One region of the Streptococcus sp. SGI.013 genome, then DNA from elsewhere that is predicted to be linked to it. Evidence: predicted binding sites of a transcription regulator. Region 1 holds the regulator's gene; the other holds the start of a gene.

Region 1 (15,408 bases):
TTAAAAAACATGTTGGTATTAAGGCTGTTCGTGAAATTTCAGAGGTTAAAAACCGCCGTGAAAATACCGAGCTATCTTATACTTTCCATGGACGTGATGTCTATGCTTTTACAGGGGCAAAGCTTGCTTCAGGCCATATTAGTTTTGAAGAGGTGGGTCCAGAGCTCTCGGTTGATGCGATTGTGGAGTTGCCAGTTGTGGAGACCCTAGTAGAAGAGGATTTGGTGAAAGGTGCCATTGATATTTTAGATGTCCGTTTTGGCTCGCTTTGGACCTCTATCACGCGTGAAGAGTTTTATCGTTTAGATCCAGAGTTCGGTGATCGATTTGAAGTGACCATTTATAATAATGATATGTTAGTCTATCAAAACCAAGTGACTTATGGTAAATCATTTGCGGATGTTCGAATTGGTCAACCTATTTTATATATCAATTCACTTTATCGTTTGGGACTGGCTATTAACCAAGGTTCTTTTGCCAAGGCTTATAATGTCGGTGTGGGACCCCAATGGCATCTTGAAATTAAGAAAATTTAGGAGAAGTTATGAAAAATAATACGATTAAAAATGTAGTGGCAACAGGTATCGGAGCAGCTTTATTTGTAGTCATCGGAATTTTGGTGAATATCCCAAGCCCAGTTCCAAATACTAGCATTCAATTGCAATATGCAGTTCAGGCTCTTTTTGCTGTAATTTATGGCCCAGTTGTTGGTGGCTTGGTTGGCTTTATCGGACATATGGTAAAAGATATGTTTTCAGGTTACGGAATCTGGTGGACCTGGGTTATTCCAAGTGGTCTATTAGGGCTAGCTATTGGTTTATTGAAGCAAAGGTTATCAATTGAAAAAGGGCTATTTCCTAAGAAAGATATCTTGACATTTAATGTCGTACAAATTGTTGCTAACCTTTTGGTTTGGGGCTTGATTGCTCCTATTGGAGATATCTTGGTTTATCAAGAACCTTCAAGTAAAGTTTATACACAAGGGCTTGTTGCTGGCTTGTCTAATGCAACAACCATTGCTATTGGTGGCACTTTACTTTTAGCAGTATATGCTAAAACTCGAACACAATCAGGAAGTTTATCCAAAGATTAAGGAGTCAGCTCAGTTGTTTGTCAGCTGAGTTTTCTCATATTCTGTAACTGTGGTAAAATAATAAAGTAAACTTTTAGATGAGATGTAAAGATAAGAGATAAAATGACAGATAACGTGATAGAATTTAAAAATTTTAGTTTTAAATATGATGCTCAATCGGAGCCGACCTTAAAAAATATCAATCTTTCTATCAAACGTGGAGAGAAGGTTTTAATTGTTGGTCCTTCTGGATCAGGGAAATCCACATTAGGACAGTGTTTGAATGGGATTATTCCTCATATTCATCAAGGTGAGCACGAGGGTGAGTTTTTGATTGATGGAAAACCTGCTTTTGACTTATCAATCTATGATAAATCTCATCTGGTCAGTACCGTGTTACAGGATACAGATGGGCAATTTATTGGTCTTAGTGTGGCTGAGGATTTAGCCTTTGCGCTTGAAAATGATGTGGTTTCTCAAAAGGAAATGAGAGATAAAGTTAATTTTTGGGCTAAGCATTTAGACTTAACACCTTTATTACATCATCGTCCTCAAGACTTATCAGGGGGGCAAAAACAAAGGGTCAGCTTGGCAGGTGTTCTTATCGATGAAAGTCCGATTCTATTATTTGATGAACCATTAGCCAATTTAGACCCTAAATCAGGACAAGATACGATTGCTTTGATTGATGATATCCATCAATCAACTGGCGGGACAACAATCATTATCGAGCATCGTTTAGAGGATGTCATTTATCGTAAGGTGGATCGCATTATTCTTATCAATGACGGCAGTATTCTTTTTAATGGATCGGTCAGTGAGCTTTTAAAGACTAATCTTTTAAATGAAAATGGTATTCGTGAACCTCTTTATATTAGCGTCTTACGCTCTCTAGGTTATCCGTTTGAAGAAGAGCTGTATCTGGATCAACTTCATCGACTAGATTTACCAACTTATTCCTTAAGTGGCGAGACTTCTACTCTAGAGAAAAAACAATCTGACGTGGTTTTAGAAGTAAAGGGATGGCAGTTTGCTTATCGTAAAGAAAATCCTATTTTGAAAGATATCAACTTAAGCGTTTATAAAGGTGAAAAGATAGCTCTAGTTGGAAAAAATGGTGCAGGAAAATCTACCTTTGCCAAAAGCTTATGTCAATTTGTTCAGGCAGAAGGTCAGATTTTTTATAAGGGAAAAAATATAGCAGATGATTCGATGACAGAGCGAGCTAGTCGCATTGGTTATGTTTTACAAAATCCCAACCAAATGATTAGCCAGACAATGATTTTTGATGAAGTGGCTCTAGGACTACGTCTAAGAGGGATAGAAGAAGAAGTCATAAAAGAAAAGGTTTATGAGACCCTGAAAGTTTGCGGTCTGTATGCTTTTAGAAACTGGCCCGTTTCTGCCCTATCCTATGGCCAGAAAAAACGTGTTAGTATCGCATCAATTCTGGTTTTGAACCCAGAAATTATTATTTTGGATGAACCTACTGCAGGACAAGATCAAAAAAATTACACAGACTTAATGAATTTTTTAAATGGCTTGCAGGAAAAAGGACACACTATTATCATGATTACACATGATATGCAACTGATGTTAGAATACTCAGATCGCGCTATTGTTTTAGCAGAAGGGCGTATTTTAGCAGATGCTAGTCCACTAGAAGTTTTAAACCAGCCAGCTGTCTTAGAGCAGGCTAACTTAAAGCCAACGAGTCTATTTGCCTTAGCTCAAAAAATAGGGGAAGATCCTGAGCAAGTGACAGATTACTATATTAAAAAGAGAGGAGATAATGATGCAACAATCTAATAGTTTGATTGGTTTTCATGAAGGTCAGGGTTTTCTTTATGATCTATCTGGGGCCACTAAACTAGTTTTTTTCCTTCTGGTATCGATTGCCTGTATGACAACTTACGATACGCGTTTGATTGCCCTGGTCTCTTTTTTATCCTTAGTTTTATTTCGTTTGGCAAGGATACGCTTGCGTGATATTTCATTTGTCTTGATGTTTATCTTGACTTTTGCGACCTTAAATGTTGTGATGGTCTATCTTTTTGCACCAGCTTATGGTGAGGAGATCTATGGAGCAAAAACAGTTTTGGTAGAAGGTGTGGGGCGTTTTAACATCACAAGCCAAGAACTCTTTTATTTGTTAAATTTAATTTTAAAATATTTTTGTACGGTTCCTCTAGCAATTATCTTTTTGGTGACCACTCATCCTAGTCAATTTGCAGCTAGTCTCAATCAAATTGGGGTATCTTACAAGATAGCCTATGCGGTCAGTTTGACGCTACGCTATATTCCAGATCTTCAAGAGGAATTTCACATGATTAAACTCTCCCAACAGGCTCGTGGTTTAGAATTATCCTCAAAAGCTAGTCTTTTTTCGCGGATTAAAGGAAATATACGGATTATTACGCCTCTTATTTTTAGTTCGCTTGAGCGTATTGATACGATTTCAACTGCTATGGAGTTGCGTCGATTTGGTAAAGAGAAGAAAAGAAGCTGGTACAAAGGGCAAGCTCTCCTTTGGTATGACTACCTTGTCCTACTTTTGGCAGTGCTAATTTTGTTAACAAGTTTTTATCTCTTTTATCTCAATGGTGGACGTTTTTATAATCCTTGGAAATAAAATAATTTAAAATAAAAACTAGAATTTTCAACTTCCTTCAACTTTGGAGACCTTATCTCAATTGTTGGAAAGAATCAGAAATTCTAGTTTTTCGTTTAGTCAAAATACCCTAAATAATCATATTTTTCAAATGTTTTAGAACTGGTAACAGCTACGATAAGATTGTTAGCCTCTAGCGGAGCTTGTAAGATAGAAGTCGTGTTGATTGGCCCTCCCTTATTAGAACGAATACCGATGACATTGATATCGTATTGTTGACGTAAATTGAGTTGAGGAATAGATTTTCCAATCCATTTTTTAGGGGTTTTAAATTCAACAATAGACACATCACCTTCAAAATGAAAGACGTCATTAATACTATTTCGTAAGAGTCTAGAGACAAGATTTACCCCTGCTTCACGTTCGGGTGCGATGACTAAGTCGGCACCAATCCCGTAGAGGACTTCTTCGTAGGTTTTGCTTCTAGCCTTGGCAATAATTTGTGAGACTCCTAGTTTTTTGCAGTTCATAACAGCTAAGACAGCACTTTCAAGATTAGTTCCTGTTGCGACAATAACGGTATCGCACTGGTCGATACCGACATATTTTAGAAAATCAATATCCGTCATATCACCGATAACGGCTTTAGTGACCTGATCGGCTAATTCTTGGACATATTGCTTTTCGCTATCGATGATAATGACATCTTGATCTAAGCGGGCGAGTTCTTTTGCGACAGTACGACCAAAGATACCAAGCCCCAAAACACCAATAATTTTTCTTTTCATAGTTTTTCCTTATCCAATAATAATATCACATTCAGCATAGTGAATGTCTTTTTCTTTTTTTTGTAAAATACTAAGAAGGACCGTGATGGGCCCAACACGTCCGATAAACATGAGAGCCATGATGATACATCGTCCTATTGTCGAAAGTTGGCTTGTCAACTCCATACTAACCCCAACAGTCGCAATAGCACTGCTAGCTTCAAAAAATAGGGCAAAAGGGTCTAAATGAGGCTCGTTTTCTAATAATAGTAGATAGCCAATGATTAGGATCCCAAAGAAGAAGAGTAAGACGGTGAGGGTCTGTCGTAAAAGACGTTGAGGGATTGTCCGATTTTGAAAGGTGACCTGGGATTGTCCTGCCAACTCTGCTCGAAATAAAAGAAATAAAATGGCTGCAACACTGACTTTAATTCCTCCTGCAGTTCCTCCAGGCCCTCCTCCTATCAACATTTGTAAGATATAGAGAAAATTTGTAGCATGACCAGTATCTAGGTAGGATAAGGTTGAAAAACCTGCCGTTCTCATGGTGACACTTTGAAAAAAACTGACCAAGATTTGTTCAGGAAAGGTCAAATATTTTAAGGTCTCGGAGTTATTATATTCTAGTAGAAAAGATAAGCCCGTTCCCAATAAGAGAATGATAGCCGTACTGTTTAGAATTAAGCGAGAATGAATCGATAAGTGTTTCCAAAAATTCGCCCAAAATCGTGGTTGTGGTCGGCTGTTTAAGTAGCTATTGTAAAGATCATGCCAGACATTAAATCCCAATCCTCCAGAAAAAATTAAAAAAGCAAGGACAAGATTAATCAAGGGGTTAAGAGCAAAAAGTTGTAAACTATTTTGACCGATATTGTCAAATCCAGCATTACAAAAAGCTGAAACTGCTAAAAAAAGGCTATTGAAGATTCCATTTCCCCATCCAAATCTAGGAATAAAATCAAATGCCAATAAAATCGCACAGATTAATTCAATTCCAAAGGTAAGACGATAGGCAAAAAAGAGATATTCTTTTAAGTGGTGATGGGTGCTTTGACTCATTGCAGATTGTAGCAATGTTTGATCACGCAGAGAGAGGCGTTTTTTGAGGCTGTATTGGCTAAAGGCGACTAAAGAGACTAAGCCAAGTCCTCCAATTTGCATTAAGGCCATTGCAGTAACTTGGCCCAGTCCATTATAGACCTCACTGACAGGAAATACAGATAACCCCGTCACACAGACCATAGATACGGCAGTAAAAAGATGATCAAGATAGCTTGTTTCAGGAGCATTTGGATAGTGCATTATAGGTGATGCTAATAATAAACTTCCGATAAAAATAAGACCAATAAAACTAAGGCTAAGTTTTTGAGTGGTTGATAGTGGATAAGTGAGGATTGATTTTTTCATAGAACCTCCAAGATAAACTAGAGTTATTATATCAAAAAAATAAAGTGCAGTGAGATTTGACAAGGAGAAGTCCTTGCGTATAATAAAAGAAAAGGAGAAAATATGACACGGGCTAAATTAACATTTAATAGTAGTATCGCAAAGAAGAAACCAACTAATCAAGATCGTTGTCCATTTTGTTATCAAGAAGAATTAGGAAAAGTCTTGGATCGACAAGATCAAATGATTTGGGTTGAAAACAAATACCCTGTTTTAGAGCAGGCTTATCAAACCTTGATTATAGAGTCAGATTGGCATGATGGAGATATTCCGATTTATTCTAGGGATTATAACCGACAGCTATTTTCTTATGCAGTAGAAAAATTTGAGTACCTAGAGCAATCTGAGAAATTTAAATCGGTTTTATGCTATAAAAATTTTGGTCCCTTGTCTGGTGGGAGTTTGCGCCATCCTCACCTTCAAATTGTGGGGCTAGAAACCGTTGACGGCTATGCTTTTATTCAAGAAAGTGCTTTTGAGGGACTGGAGGTTCAATCTTTTAGACAAGGTGCTAGGCTGGTCTTATCTTCGGATCCCATTGCAGGTGGTTTAGAGTTTAATATTATTATCTCTAAACGCTCGCATTTAGAAATCCTAGCGGATGTATCTCAGTTAGTTTTACGCTTTATCACACACGTTTATTTTAAAGATAAGGAAGCTTCCTATAATTTATTTTTATATCCTATAAAAGAGGGCTTTGTATGTAAAATCATGCCTCGTTATGTGGTATCTCCTTATTTATTGGGATATGGTATTAGACAAGTTCCTAGCCAAAAACGTCTTAGTCAACTTAAAAGCCAACTAGAAAGTTATTTGAAAGACAGTCTGTCAGATGATATTTAGACGATAAAAAATCCATCTTTACCTCTTGGTCATGGAGAGGGTGAAGATGGACTTTAAAAGATGGGAAGCCTTTATTAAGGGAAATTTTCGGTTGATAGCGTGTAAGTTGTTTTTCTAAATAACTGGTTTAGAGTGGTTTTTTATTTGGCATTCCCGCTTTTCTAGGATATTTGTTAGGGGTTTCTTTTTTCTTAGTGACAATAGTAAGGTTGCGATCATCCCCGTTTGGCAGTTGGTAATCCTGACTGATATCAACTTTACCAAAGAGCAAGTTAAGAGCTCTTTGGGCATCTTCTAATTCTTGGTCGGCGGCGCTGGCTTTTAAGGCAATGACTTGCCCATTAACCTTTAGAAAAGGAATAGTAAGCTCAGATAGTACTTGCATTCTTGCAACAGCTCTTGCGGTTACGATATCAAACTGTCCACGAAAAGCCTTATCTTGTCCAAAATCCTCAGCTCGACCGTGGAAAAAGCGTACATTTTGAAGCCCTAACTCTTCTGATAAAAGATGGAGGAAATTGATACGTTTGTTCAGTGAATCAATAATGGTAACCTTCAAGTTGGGACAGATAATTTTCATTGGCAAACTAGGAAAACCAGCTCCAGCACCAATGTCTAAGATGGAGATAGGCTCATTTTTGATGTAGCCCATTAGGACTGGGGCTAAGGAATCATAAAAGTGTTTGAGATAAACTTCTTCTTTTTGGGTGATGGCAGTGAGATTGATTTTTTCGTTCCATTCAACGAGGAGGGTAAAGTAACGTTCAAATTGATTTTTTTGCTGATCAGTTAGCTCAAAACCCGCTTGAGCTAGTAGGGTATAAAATTCTTGCTTGGTCATAGTTTCTCCTTTATTCTTGATTATTTTATCATAAAAATAGAAGGTGTGGCAGGATTAAAAAAGAGATGATGTGTTTTTCTCCTTATTTCAAGAAATTTGTTATAATGGAAAGAAAATAAAAAGGAGACAAAAATGGGAATCATTATTGGATTAGTTGTAGTTGCTATTTTAGTAATAGGGGGAATTTTTAGTTACAATGGTTTGGTAAAACGTCGTATGCAGACAACAGAGGCTTGGAGTCAGATTGATGTGCAATTGAAACGTCGAAATGATTTAATTCCTAATCTCATTGAAACGGTGAAAGGTTATGCAAGCTATGAAGGAAAGACGCTAGAGAGTATCGCAGAGTTGCGTGCACAGGTGGCGAATGCCAAGACACCTAGTGAAGCGATGGTAGCTAGTGATGCGCTAAGTCGTCAAGTGTCAGGTATCTTTGCGGTTGCAGAGAACTATCCTGATCTAAAAGCTAATGCTAGCTTTGTTAAGTTGCAAGATGAGTTGACGAATACTGAAAATAAAATTTCTTATTCACGCCAGCTTTATAACACCACAACTGCAAATTATAATGTGAAACTAGAGACTTTCCCAAGTAATCTTATTGCAAAAATTTTCCGATTTAAGCCAAGTGAATTTTTAGAAATTCCTGAAGAAGAAAAAGCTGTGCCAAAGGTTGAGTTTAACTTTTAAGGGGTGATGGGATGTTATTTGACCAAATTGCTCAAAATAAAAGGCGAACAGTTTTTTTACTCATCGTTTTCTTTGCACTTTTAGCCGCTTTAGGCGCAGCAGTTGGTTACTTGTGGTTACGCTCAAGCCTAGGCGGTATGGTGGTAGCCTTAATTATTGGGATCATCTACGCTTTTAGTATGATTTTTCAATCGACTAATGTGGTCATGTCTATGAATGGCGCAAGAGAAATTAGCATCGAAGACTATCCTGATTATTATCATATTGTTGAGGATATGGCTATGGTGGCCCAAATTCCCATGCCTAGAGTTTTTGTGATAGAAGATAGAGGGTTGAACGCTTTTGCAACAGGATCTAGTCCAGAAAATGCGGCGGTTGCTGCAACAACGGGATTACTATCTGTGATGAATAGAGAAGAGCTAGAAGGTGTCGTTGGCCATGAGGTTAGTCATATTAGAAATTACGATATTCGGATTTCTACGATTGCGGTTGCTTTAGCTAGTGCAGTTACCATGCTCTCGAGTATGGGAGGGAGAATGATGTGGTACGGTGCAGGTCGTTCTCAGCGTCGCCAAGACAATAGCCGTTCGTCTGGTTCAGACTTAGTAATGGTGATTTTTTCTTTAATCACTATTCTCTTAGCGCCCCTAGCTGCCACTCTAGTGCAACTGGCCATTTCTAGACAGAGAGAGTATTTAGCTGATGCTTCTGGTGTTGAGTTGACCAGAAATCCTCAAGGTTTGATTCGTGCACTTGAAAAATTAGATCACTCTGTACCGATGGAGCATGAGGTGGACGATGCTAGTAGTGCCTTGTATATCAATGACCCGAAAAAAACAAACCGCTATCAGTCTTTGTTTTATACTCATCCTCCTATCTCCGATAGAATTGAGCGTTTAAAAAAGATGTAAGTTTTCAAAGTAAAGATACTGATTTTAATAGTTTTGAAATTTGAGACATTAGATAGTCTATAGAAAAGTCTGGAAATCTTCAGACTTTTTTCTAACTCGTTCTATTTCATTAGTGCTCTGTTGAGTCATATGATTTCCGATATATAGAATATAAAATCAATATTTCTTAATATCTAGTCGAAATTAAAGAAATATATCGAATAAGCTTATAAAGTAAGAATAAAATAACAGAAGCTCTAAAAACTTGCTGTTTTACTTCTTGTTTGATAAAATTTAGGTGAGAAAAAATGATTTAGAAGGATAATGAACAAAAAAATAGACATATTGTTAATTTTATGATATAAATTTAACATGGTGTTTATTCTGAAAGAGTTATGACAGGATATAGTACTAAGAAGGAAAATACCAGACGTTATTTAGATTTAGCCTTGGTAGAGTTATTACAGGAAGTACCTTTTCATAAGGTATCTGTTTCTAATTTAACGAAAAAAGCAGGGCTTTCTCGTGGGACTTTTTATTTACATTATGTAGACATAGATGATTTTTTGAATAGTCAAAAAACAGGTTTATTAGCACAATTTAAAGAAGAGTTTTTGTCTGCTTCAGATAACAAGAGTTTCCAAAGAAAAATAACTGACCTCATTTACTATATTGAGAATCATTTTGAGCTTTTCAAAGGATTGTTAGGGGTAAATGGTGATAAATATTTTGAAAAAGATATCATTATTTTTATTCAAGAATTTATTTTTGAAGATTATGAATTAGAAAATAGGTTTCCTGAGTTGCCGGATCAGTATATCATCAATCTGAGTGTGATGAGTATTATTTCTATCATCCTAACTTGGTTGGAGGAAAGAGAGCCCAGGTCTGCTCAGGAAATTTTAGAGATTATTAGAGAAACGCGTCAAATTACCTTAAATGAGTTGGTAGAAGGAAAACTATGATATTTAATCTTTTAGATGTTAAAAAAAAGCCTGAGGGAATAACCTTTGAAGAGCAATTGGATTTAAAAGAAGAGTTACAAGATCGTAACAGTGAAATCTTGGATATTAGAGATATCTTGGCTAAAGGCCAGTTGATTTATGAAAATGGACTATACCTTTTGGAGTATCAGTTGTCGTATGTTTTGGTTCTCCCTTCAAGTCGATCTATGACACCTGTTGAGTTAGAGCAGTCCTATGGGGTTGTAGAAGTTTTTGTTTCAGCTGAAGAACTGGTTGCTAAGCAAGATTTAGTAGATGAAGATTTAGTCTTAGTTCTAGATGGAACGACTCTCAGTTTGTCGGAGAGTGTTGCGGATAATATTATTCTTAATATTCCAATGAAAGTTTTGACGACTGAAGAAGAAAACGATGATACCATGCCCTCAGGTCAATCGTGGTCGGTCTTGACAGAGAGTCAGTACAAGGATTTGCAAGAAGAAAAAAAAGCCGAGTCTAGTCCATTTGCTTCTCTGAGCAAATTATTTGACAGTGATGAGTGAATTGATGTAAAATAATTATTTTGCTTTAAAAATGATTGAAAAAACTAACAAGAGATAGTATAATTATACCGATGCGTTAAGTTTGGATGTGATGATAACTTCATGATATCCTATAAAGGAAGAAGGTTGGTGAAAATGGTAAAGAAAATTTTAATTATTGAAGATGAAAAAAATCTCGCTCGCTTTGTTTCTCTGGAGTTGCAACATGAGGGATATGAGGTAACGATTGCTCATGATGGTCGTAGCGGCCTAGAGCAAGCAATAGATGATGATTTTGATTTAATTCTTTTAGACTTGATGTTACCAGAGATGGACGGGTACGAAGTAACACGTCGACTTCGTCAAGAAAAAACGACTTATGTGATTATGATGACAGCGCGTGATTCCGTGATGGATATCGTGTCTGGTCTTGATAGAGGTGCTGATGATTATATTGTTAAACCATTTGCGATTGAGGAGTTGTTAGCACGGGTTCGTGCGACTTTCCGTCGTCAAGATTTTGAAAGTGAAAAATCCTTTTCTGATGGTTCAGCTATTTATCGTGACTTAAAGATTGACAGTCAAAATCGTTCAGTGGTTCGTGGTGACACAACTATCCCATTGACAAAACGTGAGTTTGACTTGCTAAACGCATTGATGAGTAATGTCAATCGAGTAATGACACGTGAGGAGTTGCTTTCACGTGTCTGGAAATATGATGAAGCGGTTGAGACTAATGTTGTCGATGTTTATGTTCGTTACCTTCGTGGTAAGATTGATGTCCCAGGACGTGAAAGTTATATTCAGACCGTTCGTGGAATGGGATATGTGGTACGTGAAAAATAATGTTAAAAAAAATACGTGAGTATTATCACCGTGCTAGTTTAAAAGGAAAATTGTCTGTGACGACTTTTTTCCTTTTTCTGTTTATTTTTACTATTGTAACACTTTTGGCTTATGCTTCTATGAATTATATATTATTAAATCATGAAAAAGAGACACTTCAAGCAAATAGTCAAAAGTTGAGTACGGAATTGTCTGAGATTGATAAGGAGTTGACTTTAGATAATTTATCAGACTATCTTTATACGCATAGAGATTCTGATGTGGTGAAGGTTCAAGAATCGATTAGGGAACATCATATTTTTCGAGAAATGAGAGATTTGTCCTCTGTCTTGATATCAACACAACAAGCTTATATTTACAGTAGTCAAAAGCGATTAATTTTTACAACAGATTCTGAAAAAAATCCTCCAACCTTACGATATGTTGGGGAGATTTATTCAACGGCCTACAGTAACGTGAAAGGATATGTGCTGACTAAGCCGATTTATGCAAAATCCAACTCTAAAAAGATTATAGGTTATATTCAAATATTTCAAAATTTACAAGTTTATTATAATATTCGTAATCGTGTGTTATTTTTTTTGGTTGTCATGGAAATTTTTATTTTGATTATTGGTCAGCTAGTTATTGTTGAGTTTTCTAGGCGTTTTTTAAGTCCTGTCCATGCCTTAAATGCTTCCATGCGTGAGGTTGTGAAAAATCCTTCAGATTTATCTAAGCGTGTAGAAATTCATACTGGCGATGAGATTGAAAGTTTAGCTCATATTTATAATCAGATGCTGGAGCGGTTGAGTGAGCAAAATGATCGCCAAGTTCGTTTTATTAGCGATGTCAGTCATGAACTTAGAACTCCTATCGCTGTGATTAAGGGTCATTTAGATTTGTTGCAGCGTTGGGGGAAAAATGATCCTGAAATTCTAGAAGAGAGCTTAGAGGTTAGTTCAGTAGAAATTAATCGTATGAATATCATGATTAATGATATGCTTGAGATGGTGCGTATCACAGGAAGTTTTGAGCAGCATCAAAATGATACTTGTATAGTTCAAACATCCAGTGCTGCCATTGTGGGGAACTTTAAAGGATTACACCCTGATTTTGACATCACCTTAAGTGATCAGATGGCTCAGCCTATTATGATTAAGATGTATAAAAATCATTTTGAACAAGCGTTGACTATCCTAATGGATAATGCTGTTAAATATTCTAGAGATAAAAAGGTTATTGACTTATCAATAGGTTTAGAGGAACAGTATGCTTTGATCAGGGTTAAAGATCAGGGAGAAGGAATTTCTAAAGAAGATTTACAGCATATTTTTGAGCGCTTTTATAGGTCTGATAAGTCACGCCATCGTGTAAGTACACAAGCTGGTTTAGGAATTGGGTTATCTATTTTGAGTGAAATTGTGGAAGCTTATCATTGTCAGATAGATGTTGTGAGCGAAGTTGATAAAGGAACAGAGTTTATGTTGCGCATCCCTATTGTAAGGGAAAAATGATCATTAGCATCATAGATGATATTTCTATTGAGAGGTTGGTGCAATCCAACCTTTTTTATGTATCCTTTTAAAAACACTGTCGTATCTTACTTTCTTTTATTGTGCTTCAAAATATGATACAATAAAGAATACGAATTCTTTGGGAGATAGGGGTGTTTTCATGCGTTGTCCAAAATGTAATTGTAATAAATCAAGTGTGATTGATAGTCGTCAAGCAGAAGAAGGAACGACCATTAGACGTCGTCGAGAGTGTGACCAGTGTCATTACCGTTTTACAACTTTTGAGAGAATAGAGGATATTCCGCTTGTTGTGGTAAAAAAAGATGGGACGCGAGAATCCTTTTCTCGCGAGAAAATCTATACAGGTATTATAAGGAGTGCTCAAAAACGTCCAGTATCAGCTGAGGTGATCGACCAAGCTATTGCTCGTATTGAGCAGACGATTCGCAGTGACTATGATAATGAGGTTCCCAGTGAGGTTATTGGGAATCTAGTGATGGATGAGTTGGCGGATTTAGATGAGATTACTTATGTTCGTTTTGCAAGTGTTTATCGTAGCTTTAAAGATGTCGATGAGTTGGAAGAGTTGTTGCACCAGTTGACTAAAAGTATGCGCACAAAGAAAAAGAGATTAGATAAAGATGCGAGCGAATGATTCCTTCTACTATCTTGATAAAGGGAGGATAGAGGTTGCTGATCCTTTGACGATGCAACTGTATTATCCCATTATTAAAGCTGATGCTTATATTTTATATTGCTATTTACAAGCTTTTTATGATCAAGGGAAAAAGCGACATGCCTTTCATGAGATTTTAAATCATACTCTCTATAACATGCAACGATTCGAGGAGGCTTTGGCAGTTTTGACGGCTCTAGATCTTGTTCGTTTCTATCAAGATCGTCAAGCTTATATCATTGATGTCAGAGCGCCTTTATCTAAAGAAAATTTCCTATCACATGCTCTGTATCGTCATTTATTAGAAGGGGCTATTGGACAAGTTGCAGTTTCTGAGATGGACGAAGAGATTCCAGAGGCTAGAAATCTTTCTAAGAAGTTTTCGGAAGTGTTTGGAAATCAAGGAGAAATTGTTCCATCAGAGCATCCAAAGGTAGCTAAAAACTATTTTGATTTAGATAGTTTTAAACGGTTGATGAGAAGAGATGGGCTTAGTTTTACGGATGAAGAAACGGATCTAGTAGCTATTTTTAACCTATCTGAGCGTTATAAATTAACATGGTATGATACTTATCAATTGGCGAGAGAAACAGCTAGTCAAAATAAGATTTTAGTTTCACGAATGGTGGCTAAAAGGGAAAGTCAGAATTCCCCTTCCACCAATGACTTTAGTGAGAAAGAAAAAATTGTCATCAAAGAAGCCAGAGAAGATAGTCCTGAGGTATTTTTAGCTAAAATTAAAAAGCCAAAGCAGGCAATAGTGACGAGAGATGAAGTTAAAATTTTAGCAGAAATGGCTCAGATGGGATTGCTTGATGAAGTGATCAACATTATGGTACTCTATACCATGAATAAGACTCACTCTGCGAATTTGCATAAAAACTATGTGCTAAAATTAGCCAATGATTTTGTGAGTAAGGGGATTTCGCGAGCTGATGATGCGATGAAGTATCTTCGGTCTGTCGGAGAGAAAAAATCTCAAGCAAAAGAAAAAACGAATAAAACCAATATCCCTAAATGGAGTAATCAAAATTATCAAAATCAAACCAGTCAAGATGAGCAAGAAAAACTAGAAGCCTACCGGCAAAAAGCCCTAGAGCGACTGAGAGATTTGGGAAAGGAGGACTAGATGGAAAAGATAAGCATCCAATACCCCACACGTTTTAACCCAAGAGAGCTAAAAGAGCAGATTTTAAAAGATCCAGATGTGGCCATGTTTATAAAAGAGCAAGGTCTAACTCCTGATCAGGTACAGTTGAGTTTAACAAAACTGAATCAGTTTCGTATGGAGCGTGATCGTTTTAATCGTGGCGATGAGGCTTATATTGCTAAAGGCTATCAGCCTGTATTAGTGATGAACGAAGGCTATGCTGATGTCTCTTATAAGGAAACGAAAGAACATCATCAAGCGCAGGAAAAGCAGGCAGTGAGTGATCGTATTCATCTGGTTAATCTCCCTAAGTCATATAAACAAATTGGGCTAGAAGATATTATGCTTGATGATATTAAGCGTATTGAAGTTTTTGAGGCTATTGTGAGTTTTGTAGAGCATTTTCCTCAGATAACAAAAGGTCTATACCTTTATGGTGACATGGGGGTTGGCAAGTCCTTTATGTTAGCTGCCTTGGCGAGAGATTTGTCTGAGAAAAAAGGGTTAAGCACCACTTTACTTCATTTTCCAAGCTTTGCGATTGATATTCGACATGCCATCAAAACAGGGAATGTCAAAGAAGAGATTGATCGCATTAAA
Region 2 (15,408 bases), on a different contig from region 1:
ACGACTGGGAAGAAGTGAAGTTGGGGGAAGTGGCGAGATTTAGACGTGGTTCTTTTCCGCAACCTTACGGAAATAGCGAATGGTATGATGGTGATGGAGCAATGCCTTTTGTTCAAGTTGCAGATGTCACAGATGAGATGAATTTAGTAGAGGATACTAAACAAAAAATTAGTAAAAAAGCACAGCCACTTAGTGTTTATGCTGAGAAAGGATCTGTCCTAGTTACTTTACAAGGTAGTATTGGTCGTGTTGCGATTACCCAATATGGAGCTTTCATAGATAGGACGGTGCTGATTTTTGAAAACTTTTACTTACCAATTGATAATGTGTTTTGGGCTTATGTAATAAAACAAAAATTCATTGAAGAGGCAAAAAGTGCCCCAGGTGGAACAATCAAAACAATTACTAAGGAAGTTCTTAGTGACTTTAATATAAAATTGCCGACACATTCTGAACAGGAAGTCATCGGCACTTTCTTCCAAACCCTTGACCAAGAGTTGGCTCAGGTGGAGGACAAGTTGGCTAGCTTGAAAGAGATGAAAAAGACTCTACTCCGTAAATTATTTGTATAGCTCTGCTAAGCCTCAAATGCTCCTAAGTTATCCAATATAAAAATCTTGATAAACTGACGATATTTTGTTAGAATAAGCATAGAAAAAGAGTTGGACGGCAATCCAACTCCTAGTAGAGCCATTTCGGTGGTTCACAATGTTTGTTTTATATTAAAATAAAATCGTCAGTGTCCCAAAATATTGACGGTTTTATTTTTTGTTTTTTTATTTGATATAAAGAATTATTAGATTAGACTGGTTCAACTAATGCTAATTTGAGCAGGTACCTCCGACGTGAGATTTTTGAAACGATATTTTTCAAAAATCGAGCTAGTGCGAGCCTTAGACAAATCGAATAGGATTTGTCGTTACTTGATGAGTAAGTTTACTTACCATCAAGTATAGGCTAGCCTTTCTGTAAGATTTTGGACTTATTTCCATAAGCACCACCTCCAGTTAGAAAGTTGGAACCACCGTCATATTTCTCTACTTATCTAGTATACCATATCTTTAGAAAGAATCACAGACATGAACAATTCAAACAACTCACAATCCCTTTACCAGTCCCTTTGGAATGCAGCGGATATTCTCCGTGGCAAGATGGATGCTAACGAATACAAGTCCTACCTTTTGGGCTTGATTTTCTACAAATACCTATCAGATAAGTTGCTTTTGGCGGTGTGTGACAACCTTGATGAATCCTTTGATAGTTTGTCACAGGCTCAAAGACTTTATGAAGAAAATTTTGCAGATCCAGATGTTAAGGAAGATTTGCTAGATGTCCTTGATGATGAGCTAGGTTACTTTATCGAGCCTGGTCTGACCTTTACGGCCTTGGTAGCAAAAGTCCACACCAGCAACTTCCAGTTGGAAGATTTGGCACAGGGCTTCCGTGATATTGAGCAGTCCAATGAGATTTTTGAAAACCTTTTTGAAGACATCGACCTCTATTCTAAAAAGTTAGGTCCAACACCGCAAAAGCAGAATCAGGTGATTTCAGCCTTGATCAAAGAACTCCATGAGCTCAACCTCAGCAACCATGATGGAGATGTTTTGGGAGATGCCTATGAATACCTGATTGGTCAGTTTGCCAGCGACTCTGGAAAGAAAGCGGGCGAGTTCTATACGCCTCAGGCAGTTTCCCACCTCATGACCCAGATTGTCTTTCTTGGACGGGAGCATCAAAAGGGGATGACCCTCTATGACCCAACCATGGGATCGGGTTCCCTCCTTCTTAACGCCAAACGTTACAGTAAAGAGTCTTCGACCGTTTCCTACTTCGGTCAGGAGATTAACACCTCGACTTACAACCTGGCTCGCATGAACATGATGCTCCACGGGGTTGCTATTGAGAACCAAAAACTTCATGTTGGTGATACCCTTGATGCGGACTGGCCAACGACTGAGCCGACAGATTTTGACGGGGTGCTCATGAACCCCCCTTATTCTCAGAAGTGGAGTGGGGACGCTGGTTTCCTGCAAGACGCACGTTTCTCCAGCTATGGTGTCCTGGCACCCAAGTCCAAGGCTGACTTCGCCTTCCTCCTTCATGGTTTCTACCACCTCAAGCATTCAGGCGTTATGGCTATTGTCCTTCCTCACGGGGTTCTCTTTAGGGGAAATGCAGAGCAGAAAATTCGTCAGCATCTCCTAGAGGAAGGAGCCATTGACACCGTGATTGGACTGCCAGCCAACATCTTTTATAATACCTCCATTCCAACCACAGTCATCATTCTCAAGAAAAACCGCACCAGCAAAGATGTCCTCTTTATTGATGCATCTAAAGAATTTGACAAGGGCAAAAACCAAAATATCATGACCGATGACCATATCGCCAAGATTTTGAAAGCCTATCAAGACCGTCAAGATGTGGACAAGTTTGCCCACCTAGCTAGCTTTGAGGAGATTGTGGAAAACGACTACAACCTCAACATCCCTCGCTATGTCGATACCTTTGAGGAAGAGCCTGTTGTTCCACTGACAGAGCTTGCGGATAAGCTTGCTCAAACTGATGAGGAAATCGCAGCAACCACAGCCCAACTTGAAAGCATGCTTGGTCAGCTAGTCGGTACCACACCAGAAGCACAAGCAGAGCTGACAGCCTTTTTGGATAAAATCAGATAATCAAAAAAACGAGTTTGGATTTTCCAAGCTCGTTTTTGGGTAGGATTAAAGTCCGATGGTGTAGTCGTCATCTTGCATGGCTTCAACACTACCAAGCAGATAACCATTTCCAACTTGTGAGAAGAAGTCGTGGTTAGATGTTCCTGTTGAGATACCATTCATGACGATAGGGTTAACATCGTCTGCTGTATCAGGAAAGAGAGGATCTTGTCCAAGGTTCATCAAAGCCTTATTGGCATTGTAGCGAAGGAAGGTCTTAACCTCCTCGGTCCATCCAACAGGATCATAAAGTAGTTCAGTGTAAGCTTCTTCATTTTCATAAAGCTCATAAAGCAGATCATACATCCAGTCACGGAGTTTATCTTGTTCTTCCTCACTAAGCTCATTAAAACCAAGCTGGAACTTGTAGCCGATATAAGTTCCATGCACAGACTCATCACGGATAATCAACTTGATAATCTCAGCAACATTGGCTAATTTATTATTTCCAAGGTAGTAAAGTGGCGTGAAAAAACCAGAGTAAAAGAGGAAGGTTTCTAGGAAAACAGAAGCCACCTTGCGCTCAAGAGCGGTACCATTACGGTAAATCTCAGTAACGATGCGGGCTTTCTTTTGGAGAAACTCATTTTCTTCTACCCATGCAAAAATAGCTTCAATCTCAGACTTAGTGTTAAGAGTTGAAAAGATAGAAGAGTAGGATTTGGCATGGACAGACTCCATGAATTCAATGTTGTTTAAGACAGCTTCCTCGTGTGGGGTACGGACATCTTTTTTGAGTTGGCTCATGCCCACCTCTGATTGCATGGTATCAAGTAGGGTCAGACCACCAAAGACCTTTCCTACCAAGTCTTTTTCCACATCAGAGAGCTTGCGCCAATCATCAAGGTCGTTTGACAATGGGATGCGGGTATCTAACCAAAACTGTTCCGTCAACTTTTCCCAAGTGGACTTATCAACAGCATCCTCGATTTCATTCCAGTTTATGGCTTTATAGTAGGTCATGAAGAACTCCTTATTGTTTGATCTTAATTGAAATATTATACCATATTTTAGGTAAAATTGCTTTTGAAAATCATCTTCTCTCAAAGCAAAATGAGAGGAGGCTAAGGGCAAATACCCCACCTCCTCTGTAGCGTTATAGCTTGTTTATCTTTTTAATACCTTTTAATGTGGCAGAAGTGCCCGATCTTTTTAGATTTTTAAACGGGCTTAGTATCTTTTTAATTGAACTCGCCCTAAAATCCTTGTGAAAATGTTGTACTTTCTTGTGTCTTGCGACCCTGCGTAAGTCTCCCATTTTCCTACGGATTTTTAAACGGGCTTAGTATCTTTTTGAATCGAACTTTTGTTACAAGACTGGACAAAAATGATTACTTTCGTTGAGTATGAGATACTCTACGTCAAGTTCCTATTTTTGTCAGGTCTTGCTTAACACAAAAGTATCTTGTTAATTGAACTTCGAGCGAAAGTCTGTGAGAAAATGATAGCTTTTCCTTGGACCTGCCTGTCCGTCGTCAAATCTCCTATTTTCTCTTTGACTTTTTTGCTCTTAGTATCTTATTTTTTAAATTACGCAACTTTCACATTGGTTTGAGCCGACTTCTGCACCGTCATCGGTATAGGTGCGGACGTAGTAGATGGATTTGATGCCTTTATTGAAGGCGTAGTTACGAAGGATAGAGAGGTCACGGGTAGTTTGCTTACTTTCTGTTTTCCACTCGTACAGTCCTTCTGGAATTTCGCTACGCATAAAGAGGGTCATGGATAAACCTTGATCCACATGTTCTGTTGCAGCGGCGTAAACATCAATGACCTTACGCATGTCCATGTCATAAGCAGATGTATAGTAAGGGATGGTATCTGTTGATAAGCCGTTAGCAGGATAGTAGATTTTACCGATTTTTTTCTCTTGACGCTCTTCGATGCGTTGAGTGATAGGGTGGATCGAAGCAGAGCAGTCATTGATATATGAGATAGAACCATTTGGTGCGACAGCAAGACGGTTTTGGTGGTAAAGTCCATCTTTCATGACAGCTTGGCGCAAGGCTTCCCAATCTTCTGCTTGAGGGATAAAGTGCCCTTCAAAAAGTTCTTTAACACGGTCTGATTGCGGTGTAAAGCGACCAGTCACATACTTATCAAAGTAAGTTCCATCTGCGTATTTTGAGTTTTCAAAATTATGGAAAGTGACACCACGTTCACGCGCAATGTTGTTAGACTCAACCAATGTCCAATAATTCATGAGCATAAAGTAGATATCAGTAAATTCAACGGACTCAGGGCTTCCGTACTCGATATGACGTTTAGCCAAGTAAGAGTGAAGTCCCATCGCCCCTAACCCAAAGGTATGCGCTTGAGCATTACCATTTTTGATACTTGGGACAGCATCAATACTTGAGCTATCTGTAACAAAAGTAAGGGCGCGTGTCATGGTACGGATAGATTTCCCAAAATCAGGTGAGGTCATCATGTTCAAGACATTAGTTGACCCTAAATTACATGAAATATCGGTTCCCATTTGTAAAAACTCTTGCTGGTCATTGATGAGACTCGGAGTTTGGACTTGAAGGATTTCTGAGCAAAGGTTACTCATCACGATGCGGCCATCAATAGGATTTGATTGGTTAGCTGTATCGATATTGATGACATAAGGATAACCTGACTCTTGTTGGAGTTTTGAAATTTCAGTTTCAAGTTCACGTGCATTGATCTTAGTTTTTGTAATCTTAGGATTAGCAACTAATTCATCGTACTTTTCCGTGATATTGATGTAGTTAAAAGGCACACCATATTCTTTTTCGATAGAGTATGGGCTAAAGAGGTACATGTCCTCATTTTGACGTGCTAATTCATAAAACTTATTTGGGATGGTTAGACCCAGTGAGAGAGTTTTTACGCGAATTTTCTCATCGGCATTCTCTTTTTTAGTGGAAAGAAATTGCATGATATCTGGATGGAAAACATCAAGATAAACCACACCAGCTCCCTGACGTTGGCCAAGCTGATTAGAATAAGAAAAGCTATCTTCAAAAAGCTTCATCACAGGAACGACACCAGAGGCAGCGCCAGCATAGCCCTTGATAGGAGCACCAGCTTCGCGGAGGTTACTCAAAGAAATCCCCACTCCACCACCGATACGCGACAATTGCAGAGCAGAGTTGATGGAGCGGCCAATAGAGTTCATATCATCTGTTACTTGAATCAAGAAGCAAGAAACCAACTCTCCACGACGACTACGACCAGCATTTAGGAAACTAGGTGTCGCAGGTTGGTAACGTTGATGAATCATCTCTTTTGCCAAATCACGTGCCAACTCTTCATCACCATTTGCAAAGTAAAGGGCATTAAAGAGAACACGGTCTTCAATACTTTCTAGGTATTCTTCACCATCATTCGTTTTAAGGGCATACTGTTGATAAAACTTGTAGGCAGCCATAAAGGATTGGAAACGAAAATCAAGTGAGTGGAGATAGCGTGAGAGCTCTTCGATAAACTCTGGACGATAATTTTGAATAAACTCCGATTCAATATAGTTTTCTTCAATTAGATAGGTAATTTTCTCAGTAATCGAATTAAATTTTTTAGAATAAGGTTTTACATTTTCAAGGAAAAAAGCACGAAGAGCTTCCTTGTCCTTATGGAGAGGGATTTGCCCATTGATTGGACGGTTGATTTCATTGTTTAGGCGGAAGTAAGAAACATCGCCGATAGATTTAAGACCCATGAGATAAGATTCCTTTTACTTTTTCAACATCTTCAGGTGTTCCGTTAAATTCAAATTCATATAAAACGGGAATACCATAAGTTTTGGCATAACGACGAGCAACATGACAAAATTCTGGTCCAAAATTTCGGTTACCAGACCCCATCAGTCCCCTCATATAGTGATGGTTGCTTTCAACAAAGCGATCGAGAAACTCTAGCCCATCTTCATAAGTAGGGGTGATAAGGATAAAGTCTTCATCTAAAAGAAGGGTTTCTTCTTGTCGTTTGATTTCAATGATTTGCTCTTGAGGTAAATTTAACTTTTTGACAAAACGTCTAGTCTGTCCCGTAAGAGAATAAAAAGCCAATTTCATTAGTTTAAAATTTCTTTTAATTTAGCAGGCTGAAAACCTGAAAAAACAACCTCTCCTGCTTCAATGACAGGTGCAGAGGTGAAGCCTAGGCTTTTAACATACTCCACCTTATCTGGCTGCTCATCAATATTGATTTCTTGGAAATCCGCTCCATTTTGCTCTAGAAATTTTTTAGTCATTTTACATTGCATGCAATTATTTTTTGAAAATACTGTAATAGCAGCCATTTTTCGTCACTCCTATAAATTTTTATTATTCTTGCTAAAAAGCACCCTACTAGAATACCCAAAAATGGATAAAAAATCAAGTAGATAATTTGCTAATTACACTATATCTAGTACAAGATAAGAATAAAATCTACTAGATATAGTGTTTTATGCGGGTATAAATATTTTTTATAGCATTTGTTACTTTTTCTAACATCTAAGGTGATTTGTTAGTAGATATAACATCTTTTGTGGGGTATAATGGAGGTCAATTCTTAATAAAGGAGATGAATTATGAGGGATTATCAGTCGATTATTCAAGTTGATGGCAAAAAATATACATACATTGATTTGAAAAAAATCAGTCAAGACTATGGTGTAGAGCTTTCTAGCCTTCCTTACACTATCCGTATTCTACTTGAAAGTTTATTCAGAAAATATGATGGTTTAGATGTGACAAAAACTCACTTAGAAAACCTTCTTTATTTTAATCCTCAGTCTCCAAAAGGTGAGGTTCCTTTTAAGCCTAGCCGAGTAATTCTGCAAGACTTTACGGGAGTTCCTGTTGTGGTGGATCTGGCAGCGATGCGACAAGCCGTGGTACAGCACGGAGGAAATCCAGACTTAATTAATCCAGAGATTCCAGTAGATTTAGTGATTGACCATAGTGTTCAAGTAGATGTAGCTGGATGTGAGTCGGCTCTGTCAGAAAATATCACTTTGGAATTCGAGCGAAATGATGAACGTTATGCTTTTTTGAAATGGGCAGAGCATTCTTTTGAAAATTATCGAGCAGTTCCTCCAGCCACAGGTATTATCCATCAAGTGAATATTGAGTATTTATCAGATGTCATTATTGAAAACGATGGTTTCCTCTACCCTGATTCCATGTTTGGAACAGATAGCCACACGACAATGATTAACGGTATCGGTGTACTTGGCTGGGGTGTTGGAGGGATTGAAGCAGAAGCTGCGATGCTGGGAGAGGCTTCTTACTTCCCAGTTCCAGAGGTGGTTGGGGTGCGTTTGATTGGTAAACTACCAAAGACAGCCACAGCAACAGATTTGGCCTTGAAAGTCACACAAGTTCTTCGTTCTGCCAATGTGGTTGGGAAATTTGTAGAGTATTTTGGCTCAGGGTTAAAACACCTTAGTTTAGCTGATCGAGCTACCGTAGCCAATATGGCTCCAGAATATGGTGCAACCTGTGGCTATTTCCCAATTGATGATGAGACCTTGACCTATATGAGCTTAACCAATCGGAGTCAAGCGCAGGTTGAACGAACTGAAACATATGCTAAAGTGAATGGTCTATTCTATGATGACAATACAGAAGCTCAATATAGTCAAGTGATTGAGATTGATTTATCTCTTATTGTTCCAAGTATTTCAGGACCTAAACGTCCTCAAGATTTAATCTCCTTGGATCAGGCAAAAACAGCCTTTGAAGATGCTCTAGTAAGAGAAGAAGGGGTACAAGGCTTTGGATTGACCAAAGAAGAATTAGATAAAACAGCCACAGTTATCTACGATAATCAAACAGAAACCATCAAAACAGGGCATGTGGCTATTGCAGCGATTACCAGTTGCACCAATACCTCTAACCCTTATGTATTAATGGCGGCAGGTTTACTGGCTAAAAAAGCTGTTGAAAAAGGTCTGAGCGTATCAAAAACAGTGAAAACTTCCCTAGCACCAGGTTCTAAAGTGGTCACAGGGTATTTAAAAAATAGTGGTTTGCAAGCTTATTTAGACCAACTAGGTTTTCAAGTGGTGGGCTATGGCTGTACGACTTGTATCGGAAACTCAGGTCCTCTTAGCCCAGAGGTTTCAAAAGCCATTTTAGAAGAAGATTTGTTGGTCAGTGCAGTTTTATCAGGGAATCGAAACTTTGAAGGTCGTATTAACCCGTTGGTTAAGGCAAACTTTTTGGCAAGTCCTCCCTTAGTAGTAGCCTATGCTCTTGCTGGAACAACCCATATTGATTTGACGTCAGATCCTTTAGGGTTTGATGAAAAAGGCCAAGCGGTTTATTTAGTTGATATCATGCCAGATGAGAAAGAAGTGACAGCTTATATCGAAAAATATGTCACGCGTCAGCTTTTCCAAGAAGAATATGCTCAAGTTTTTACGGATAGTGAGAAGTGGAATGCCATTCCTGTGACCTCTAGTCCAACTTATGATTGGGATCAAGCTTCAACCTATATTCAAAATCCACCTTATTTTGAGACTTTAGATCAAGAAGTAAACCTAGCTCCTTTAAAAAATATGCGTGTTTTAGCCAAGTTTGGAGATACTGTAACCACGGACCATATCTCTCCAGCTGGAAATATTGCTAAAGGTAGTCCTGCAGCTACTTATCTTGAAGAGCATGGCGTAACGTATCAAGATTTTAATTCCTATGGTAGCCGTCGAGGAAATCATGAAGTGATGATGCGAGGGACTTTTGCCAATATTCGTATTAACAACCAATTAGCAGAAGGGAAAATTGGTGGTTATACGCAGTATAAGGGAGAGATGGTTTCGATTTACGATGCGGCCATGGCCTACAAAGAGAGTGATGTTCCTACATTAATTATTGCAGGACGTGACTATGGCATGGGGTCAAGTCGTGACTGGGCTGCAAAAGGGACCAGTCTTTTGGGAGTGAAGGCTGTTTTAGCTGAGAGCTTTGAGCGTATTCATCGTTCTAATTTGGTGATGATGGGAGTTCTTCCTCTTCAGTTTTTAGAGGGGCAATCCGCTGACAGCTTAGGTTTGACAGGTTTTGAGAGCTATGACATTATTTTGCCAGATACTCTAGAAGTAGGGGCCTTAGTAACGGTTTGTGCTAAAGATGACAAAGCTGAAAAAGTCTTTCAAGTTCGTTTACGTTTTGATGCGGATGCTGATATTCGTTACTATAAAAATGGTGGGATTTTACCAATGGTAGTCCGTAAAAAATTGAAGGGAGCAGGCTATGACGCAAGCTAATGGATTAAAAGATATGATTGCCTGTGATACAAGGATTAGCTCAATTGTTGATGACCGCTTATCGTATGCGGGCTATAGTATCTCAGAATTGATGGACAATAATGCCAGTTTTGAAGAAGTCATTTATCTTTTGTGGAATTTACATCTGCCAACACAAATTGAGCTGAAACATTTTGAAAAAGAACTGCGTGCCAACTATGCGATTAGCGATGCAGTGGAGCAGTGTATCTTGATTCAATCACGTCAACACCTTCATCCGATGAGTGTCCTTCGCTCAACTGTGAGTCTTTTGGGGGTTTATAATGTTAAGGCTGAGGAGAATGGTGTTGAAGCAACCTATGAACAAAGTATTCAGTTGATGGCTAAGATTCCAACTATTATTGCCACTTTCGCCAGATTACGTCGGGGAGAGATTCCAATCGCTCCTAGAGAAGATCTTGGGTTTGCAGCGAACTTTCTTTATATGTTAAATGGGAAAGAACCAAGTGAGCTAGAAGTTTTAGCGATGAATCGGGCTCTAGTCCTTCATGCTGACCATGAATTAAATGCATCAACCTTTACAGCGCGTGTTTGTGCTTCTACTCTGACGGATATTTATTCTTGTGTTACGGCGGCTATTGGTGCTTTAAAAGGACCTTTACATGGTGGTGCTAATGAGCGTGTTTTTGAAATGTTAAAAGAAATTCGCGACCAAGGAAGTACAGAAATTTATCTGAAAGAAAAGTTGGATTCTCACGAAAAAATCATGGGCTTTGGCCATCGTGTTTATAAAACTCAGGACCCTAGAGAACCTTATCTTCGTCAAATGGCTAAGGAACTAACAGAAGGGACAGATGAAGCGATTTGGTATGATTTGTCTCGAGAAGTTGAAGATTATATGAAAAACAGCAAAGGGCTGATTCCTAATGTCGATTTTTATTCGGCGACGGTCTATCATGTGTTAGGGATTGATAGTTCTATTTTTACTTTGATTTTTGCCATGAGTCGAGTTTCAGGTTGGATTGCACATATTCAAGAGCAAAAGAAAAATAATAAGCTGATCAGACCACGTTCCAATTATTTAGGACAAGAAAATCTTGAGTATATTCCAATTGGAAGGAGATAACATATGAAAATTGAAATGAAAAACAATCACCTACTTGTCCCTGATACTCTTACAATTCCTTATATTGAAGGTGATGGTGTTGGAGTGGATATTTGGAAAAATGCAAAAGAGGTCTTGGATGTAGCTATCGAAAAAGCTTACAAAAATAAACGGCGAATAACTTGGAAAGAGTTACTCGCAGGTAAAAAGGCCTTTGAGCAAACAGGAGACTGGTTGCCTAATGAAACACTGAAGACTATTTCTGAATATTTGGTTGCAATTAAAGGACCTTTAGAAACACCAGTCGGTGGAGGACGGCGTTCTTTGAATGTCGCGCTTCGTCAAGAGTTAGACCTTTATGCCTGTGTTCGACCAATTCGCTATTTTAAGGGAGTCCCTAGTCCTTTAAAGGAGCCTGAAAAAACCAATATAACCATCTTTCGTGAGAATACAGAAGATATTTATGCAGGGATTGAGTGGGAAGAGGGAACAGAAGAAGTTGAAAAACTGATTTCATTTTTACAAGAAGAAATGGGTGTCGATCGTATTCGTTTTCCTAAAAGCTCAAGTATTGGAATTAAGCCCATCTCAAAAGAAGGATCGGAGCGTTTGATCCGTTCAGCGATTGATTACGCCCTAGCTCATGGTTTATCTAAGGTCACTCTTGTTCATAAAGGGAATATCCAAAAATTCACAGAAGGTGGCTTTAGACGTTGGGGATATGAATTAGCAGAAAGAGAATATTCAACAGAGCTGGCAAAAGGACAGCTTGAGATAACAGATGTGATTGCTGATAATTTCCTACAACAAATCTTATTAAACCCAGATCAATATCAAGTGGTTGCTTTAACTAATTTAAACGGTGACTACGCTAGTGATGCTTTAGCAGCTCAAGTTGGGGGAATAGGTATTTCTCCAGGGGCTAATATTAACTATCAAACAGGACATGCTATTTTTGAAGCGACCCACGGGACAGCTCCAGATATTGCTGGTAAAGATTTGGCAAATCCATGTTCCCTTCTTCTTTCTGCCTGTATGCTCTTAGAATATATTGGATGGAGTGAAGCGTCAGATCTAGTGACAGGAGCAATCGGACAAGCTTTTCTCAATCAAGATGTTACTTCTGATTTTGCCAGTCAGTTGTCAAAAGGAACAGGGCTAACAACAAGCCAATTTTGCCAAAAATTAATAGAAAACATCCATAATTCAATAGAATAAGCGATTAATATGCTAATGTTATTATTGAACATTAGCATATTTGCGTCAAAACGAGAAATTATATAGTAGAAAAATGTGAAAATCAGGAAAGGGATTTCAGTTTTTTTCCTAAAACAATGTTTTTACCTTGAAAAGCAAATAGCACTATGGTATAATATAGCATTGTAAGGGTTATCATTTTATGAAAACCTAAAAATTCAAACAGAAAAAAGGAGAACCATAACATGGCTTCAAAAGATTTCCACATCGTTGCAGAAACAGGTATTCACGCACGTCCAGCTACTTTGCTTGTTCAAACAGCTAGCAAATTTGCTTCAGATATCACTCTTGACTACAAAGGTAAAGCAGTTAACCTTAAATCAATCATGGGTGTTATGAGTCTTGGTGTTGGCCAAGGTGCTGACGTTACTATTAACGCTGAAGGTGCAGATGCTGATGATGCTATCGCAGCTATCGCAGAAACAATGACAAAAGAAGGATTGGCATAAGACTATGACAGAAATGCTTAAAGGAATTGCGGCATCTGATGGTGTTGCTGTTGCTAAAGCATATCTACTTGTTCAACCGGATTTGTCATTTGAGACTGTTTCAGTCAATGATACAAATGCAGAAGAAGCTCGTTTGGATGCAGCCCTCGAGGCTTCACAAAACGAGCTTTCTGTTATCCGTGAAAAAGCAGTAGGTACGCTTGGAGAAGAAGCGGCACAAGTATTTGACGCTCACTTAATGGTTCTTGCTGACCCAGAAATGATTGGTCAGATCAAAGAAACGATTCGTGCCAAACAAGTTAATGCTGAAGCAGGACTTAAAGAAGTAACAGATATGTTTGTTGCCCTCTTTGAAGGTATGGAAGATAATCCATATATGCAAGAGCGTGCAGCAGATATCCGTGACGTTGCTAAACGTGTTCTTTCTCACCTTCTTGGTGTAAAATTACCAAACCCAGCAACGATTGATGAAGAGTCAATTGTGATTGCACACGATTTGACACCATCAGATACAGCACAATTAGATGCAAACTTCGTTAAAGCTTTTGTAACAAACATTGGTGGCCGTACAAGTCACTCAGCTATCATGGCGCGTACCCTTGAGATTGCAGCGGTACTTGGTACAAACAACATCACAGAAATTGTAAAATCAGGGGATGTTTTAGCGGTTAACGGTATCACTGGTGAGGTGATTATCAACCCAACAGAAGAGCAAATTGCAGAATTTAAAGCAGCAGGTGAAGCTTATGCTAAGCAAAAAGCAGAGTGGGCACTTCTTAAAGATGCACAAACTGTTACAGCTGATGGCAAACACTTTGAATTAGCTGCTAATATCGGTACACCTAAAGATGTTGAAGGGGTCAACAATAACGGTGCAGAAGCTGTTGGACTTTATCGTACAGAGTTCTTGTACATGGACTCACAAGATTTCCCAACAGAAGATGAGCAATACGAAGCTTACAAGGCTGTTCTTGAAGGCATGAATGGTAAACCAGTTGTGGTTCGTACAATGGATATCGGTGGGGATAAAGAACTTCCTTACTTCGACCTTCCACACGAAATGAACCCATTCCTTGGTTTCCGTGCCCTTCGTATCTCTATTTCTGAAACTGGTAATCAAATGTTCCGTACGCAATTGCGTGCCCTTCTTCGTGCATCAGTACATGGTCAACTTCGTATCATGTTCCCAATGGTTGCCTTGTTGACAGAATTCCGTGCAGCAAAAGCTATCCTTGAAGAAGAAAAAGCGAATCTTAAAGCTGAAGGTGTAGCAGTTTCAGATAATATTCAAGTGGGTATCATGATTGAGATTCCTGCAGCAGCCATGCTTGCAGACCAATTTGCCAAAGAAGTTGACTTCTTCTCAATTGGTACAAACGACCTTATCCAATACACAATGGCTGCAGACCGTATGAACGAACAAGTATCATACCTTTACCAACCATACAACCCTTCTATCCTTCGCTTGATCAACAACGTTATCAAAGCAGCACATGCTGAAGGTAAATGGGCTGGTATGTGTGGTGAGATGGCTGGTGACCAACAAGCTGTGCCACTTCTTGTCGGAATGGGACTTGATGAGTTCTCTATGAGTGCTACATCAGTTCTTCGTACGCGTAGCCTTATGAAGAAACTTGACACTGCTAGAATGCAAGAATATGCAAACCGTGCATTGACAGAATGCGCAACAGCAGAAGAAGTTCTTGAACTTCAAAAAGAATACGTTAACTTTGATTAAAAATTAAGAGAGAACAAGGCTATTAGTCTTGTTTTCTTGTTATTCTGATCAAAAAAGTTACTTCTTGCAGTTTATGTCAAAATTTTCTGAATTTTAGTGTAGCAAAACCTTGAAAAATATATTTAAAATGATAAAATAGTCTTACTATCATTAAAGGAGAGTCCTAATGACACAATATAAAAACTATGTCAACGGAGAGTGGAAACTTTCTGAAAACGAAATTAAAATATATGCTCCTGCTAATGGTGAAGAGCTAGGTTCTGTACCTGCTATGAGCCGTGAGGAAGTAGATTATGCTTATGAGTCAGCTAAAAAAGCCCTTCCAGCTTGGCGAGCACTTTCTTATGTTGAGCGTGCCGCTTATTTACACAAGGTAGCAGATATCTTAGAACGTGACCAAGAAAAAATCGGTACTATTCTTGCAAAAGAAGTCTCTAAAGGTATCAAGGCTGCTATCTCAGAAGTTGTACGTACAGCAGATCTTATTCGTTATGCAGCTGAAGAAGGTGTCCGTTTATCAGGTGAAGTCCTTGAAGGTGGAAGTTTTGAAGCAGCAAGCAAGAAAAAAATTGCGGTTGTTCGTCGTGAACCAGTTGGTTTGGTACTTGCGATTGCTCCATTTAACTACCCAGTAAACCTTTCAGGTTCTAAGATTGCACCTGCTCTTATTGGAGGAAACGTTGTTGCCTTTAAACCACCAACACAAGGTTCAATTTCAGGTCTTCTCTTAGCTGAGGCTTTTGCAGAAGCAGGATTACCTGCTGGTGTCTTTAATACTATCACTGGTAAAGGTTCTGAAATTGGAGATTACCTCAATGAGCATAAAGCAGTTGATTTCATCAACTTTACAGGCTCAACACCAATTGGTGAGCGTATCGGTAAGATGGCTGGTATGCGTCCTATTATGTTGGAACTTGGTGGTAAGGATGCGGCTATCGTTCTTGAAG

The links. Region 1 encodes NrdR, which represses ribonucleotide reductase genes. Its sites were predicted from a motif close to ACACNATATATNGTGT; they were not measured.
Region 2: a site for NrdR is predicted at 7,112-7,127, ahead of nrdH (glutaredoxin-like protein NrdH). Genes of this name have one in related genera too.

What each region holds. Positions count from the first base shown of each region.
Region 1 is NZ_JBNPOS010000006.1:44,719-60,126, forward strand. It holds gene ACQRDX_RS02685 (SAM hydrolase/SAM-dependent halogenase family protein) at 1-536, shown strand, start outside; gene ACQRDX_RS02690 (ECF-type riboflavin transporter substrate-binding protein) at 545-1,093, shown strand; gene ACQRDX_RS02695 (ABC transporter ATP-binding protein) at 1,196-2,881, shown strand; gene ACQRDX_RS02700 (energy-coupling factor transporter transmembrane component T family protein) at 2,868-3,704, shown strand; gene ACQRDX_RS02705 (potassium channel family protein) at 3,800-4,471, opposite strand; gene ACQRDX_RS02710 (TrkH family potassium uptake protein) at 4,481-5,857, opposite strand; gene ACQRDX_RS02715 (DUF4931 domain-containing protein) at 5,960-6,739, shown strand; gene rsmG (16S rRNA (guanine(527)-N(7))-methyltransferase RsmG) at 6,867-7,580, opposite strand; gene ACQRDX_RS02725 (LemA family protein) at 7,713-8,267, shown strand; gene htpX (zinc metalloprotease HtpX) at 8,279-9,178, shown strand; gene ACQRDX_RS02735 (TetR/AcrR family transcriptional regulator) at 9,553-10,122, shown strand; gene ACQRDX_RS02740 (YceD family protein) at 10,122-10,661, shown strand; gene ACQRDX_RS02745 (response regulator transcription factor) at 10,797-11,486, shown strand; gene ACQRDX_RS02750 (HAMP domain-containing sensor histidine kinase) at 11,486-12,982, shown strand; gene nrdR (transcriptional regulator NrdR) at 13,143-13,637, shown strand; gene ACQRDX_RS02760 (helicase loader) at 13,624-14,787, shown strand; gene dnaI (primosomal protein DnaI) at 14,788-15,408, shown strand, end outside.
Region 2 is NZ_JBNPOS010000001.1:88,549-103,956, forward strand. It holds gene ACQRDX_RS00385 (restriction endonuclease subunit S) at 1-572, shown strand, start outside; gene ACQRDX_RS00390 (type I restriction-modification system subunit M) at 1,080-2,675, shown strand; gene nrdF (class 1b ribonucleoside-diphosphate reductase subunit beta) at 2,721-3,677, opposite strand; gene nrdE (class 1b ribonucleoside-diphosphate reductase subunit alpha) at 4,240-6,399, opposite strand; gene nrdI (class Ib ribonucleoside-diphosphate reductase assembly flavoprotein NrdI) at 6,389-6,754, opposite strand; gene nrdH (glutaredoxin-like protein NrdH) at 6,754-6,981, opposite strand; gene acnA (aconitate hydratase AcnA) at 7,255-9,933, shown strand; gene ACQRDX_RS00420 (citrate synthase) at 9,920-11,038, shown strand; gene icd (NADP-dependent isocitrate dehydrogenase) at 11,042-12,235, shown strand; gene ACQRDX_RS00430 (phosphocarrier protein HPr) at 12,460-12,723, shown strand; gene ptsP (phosphoenolpyruvate--protein phosphotransferase) at 12,728-14,461, shown strand; gene ACQRDX_RS00440 (NADP-dependent glyceraldehyde-3-phosphate dehydrogenase) at 14,628-15,408, shown strand, end outside.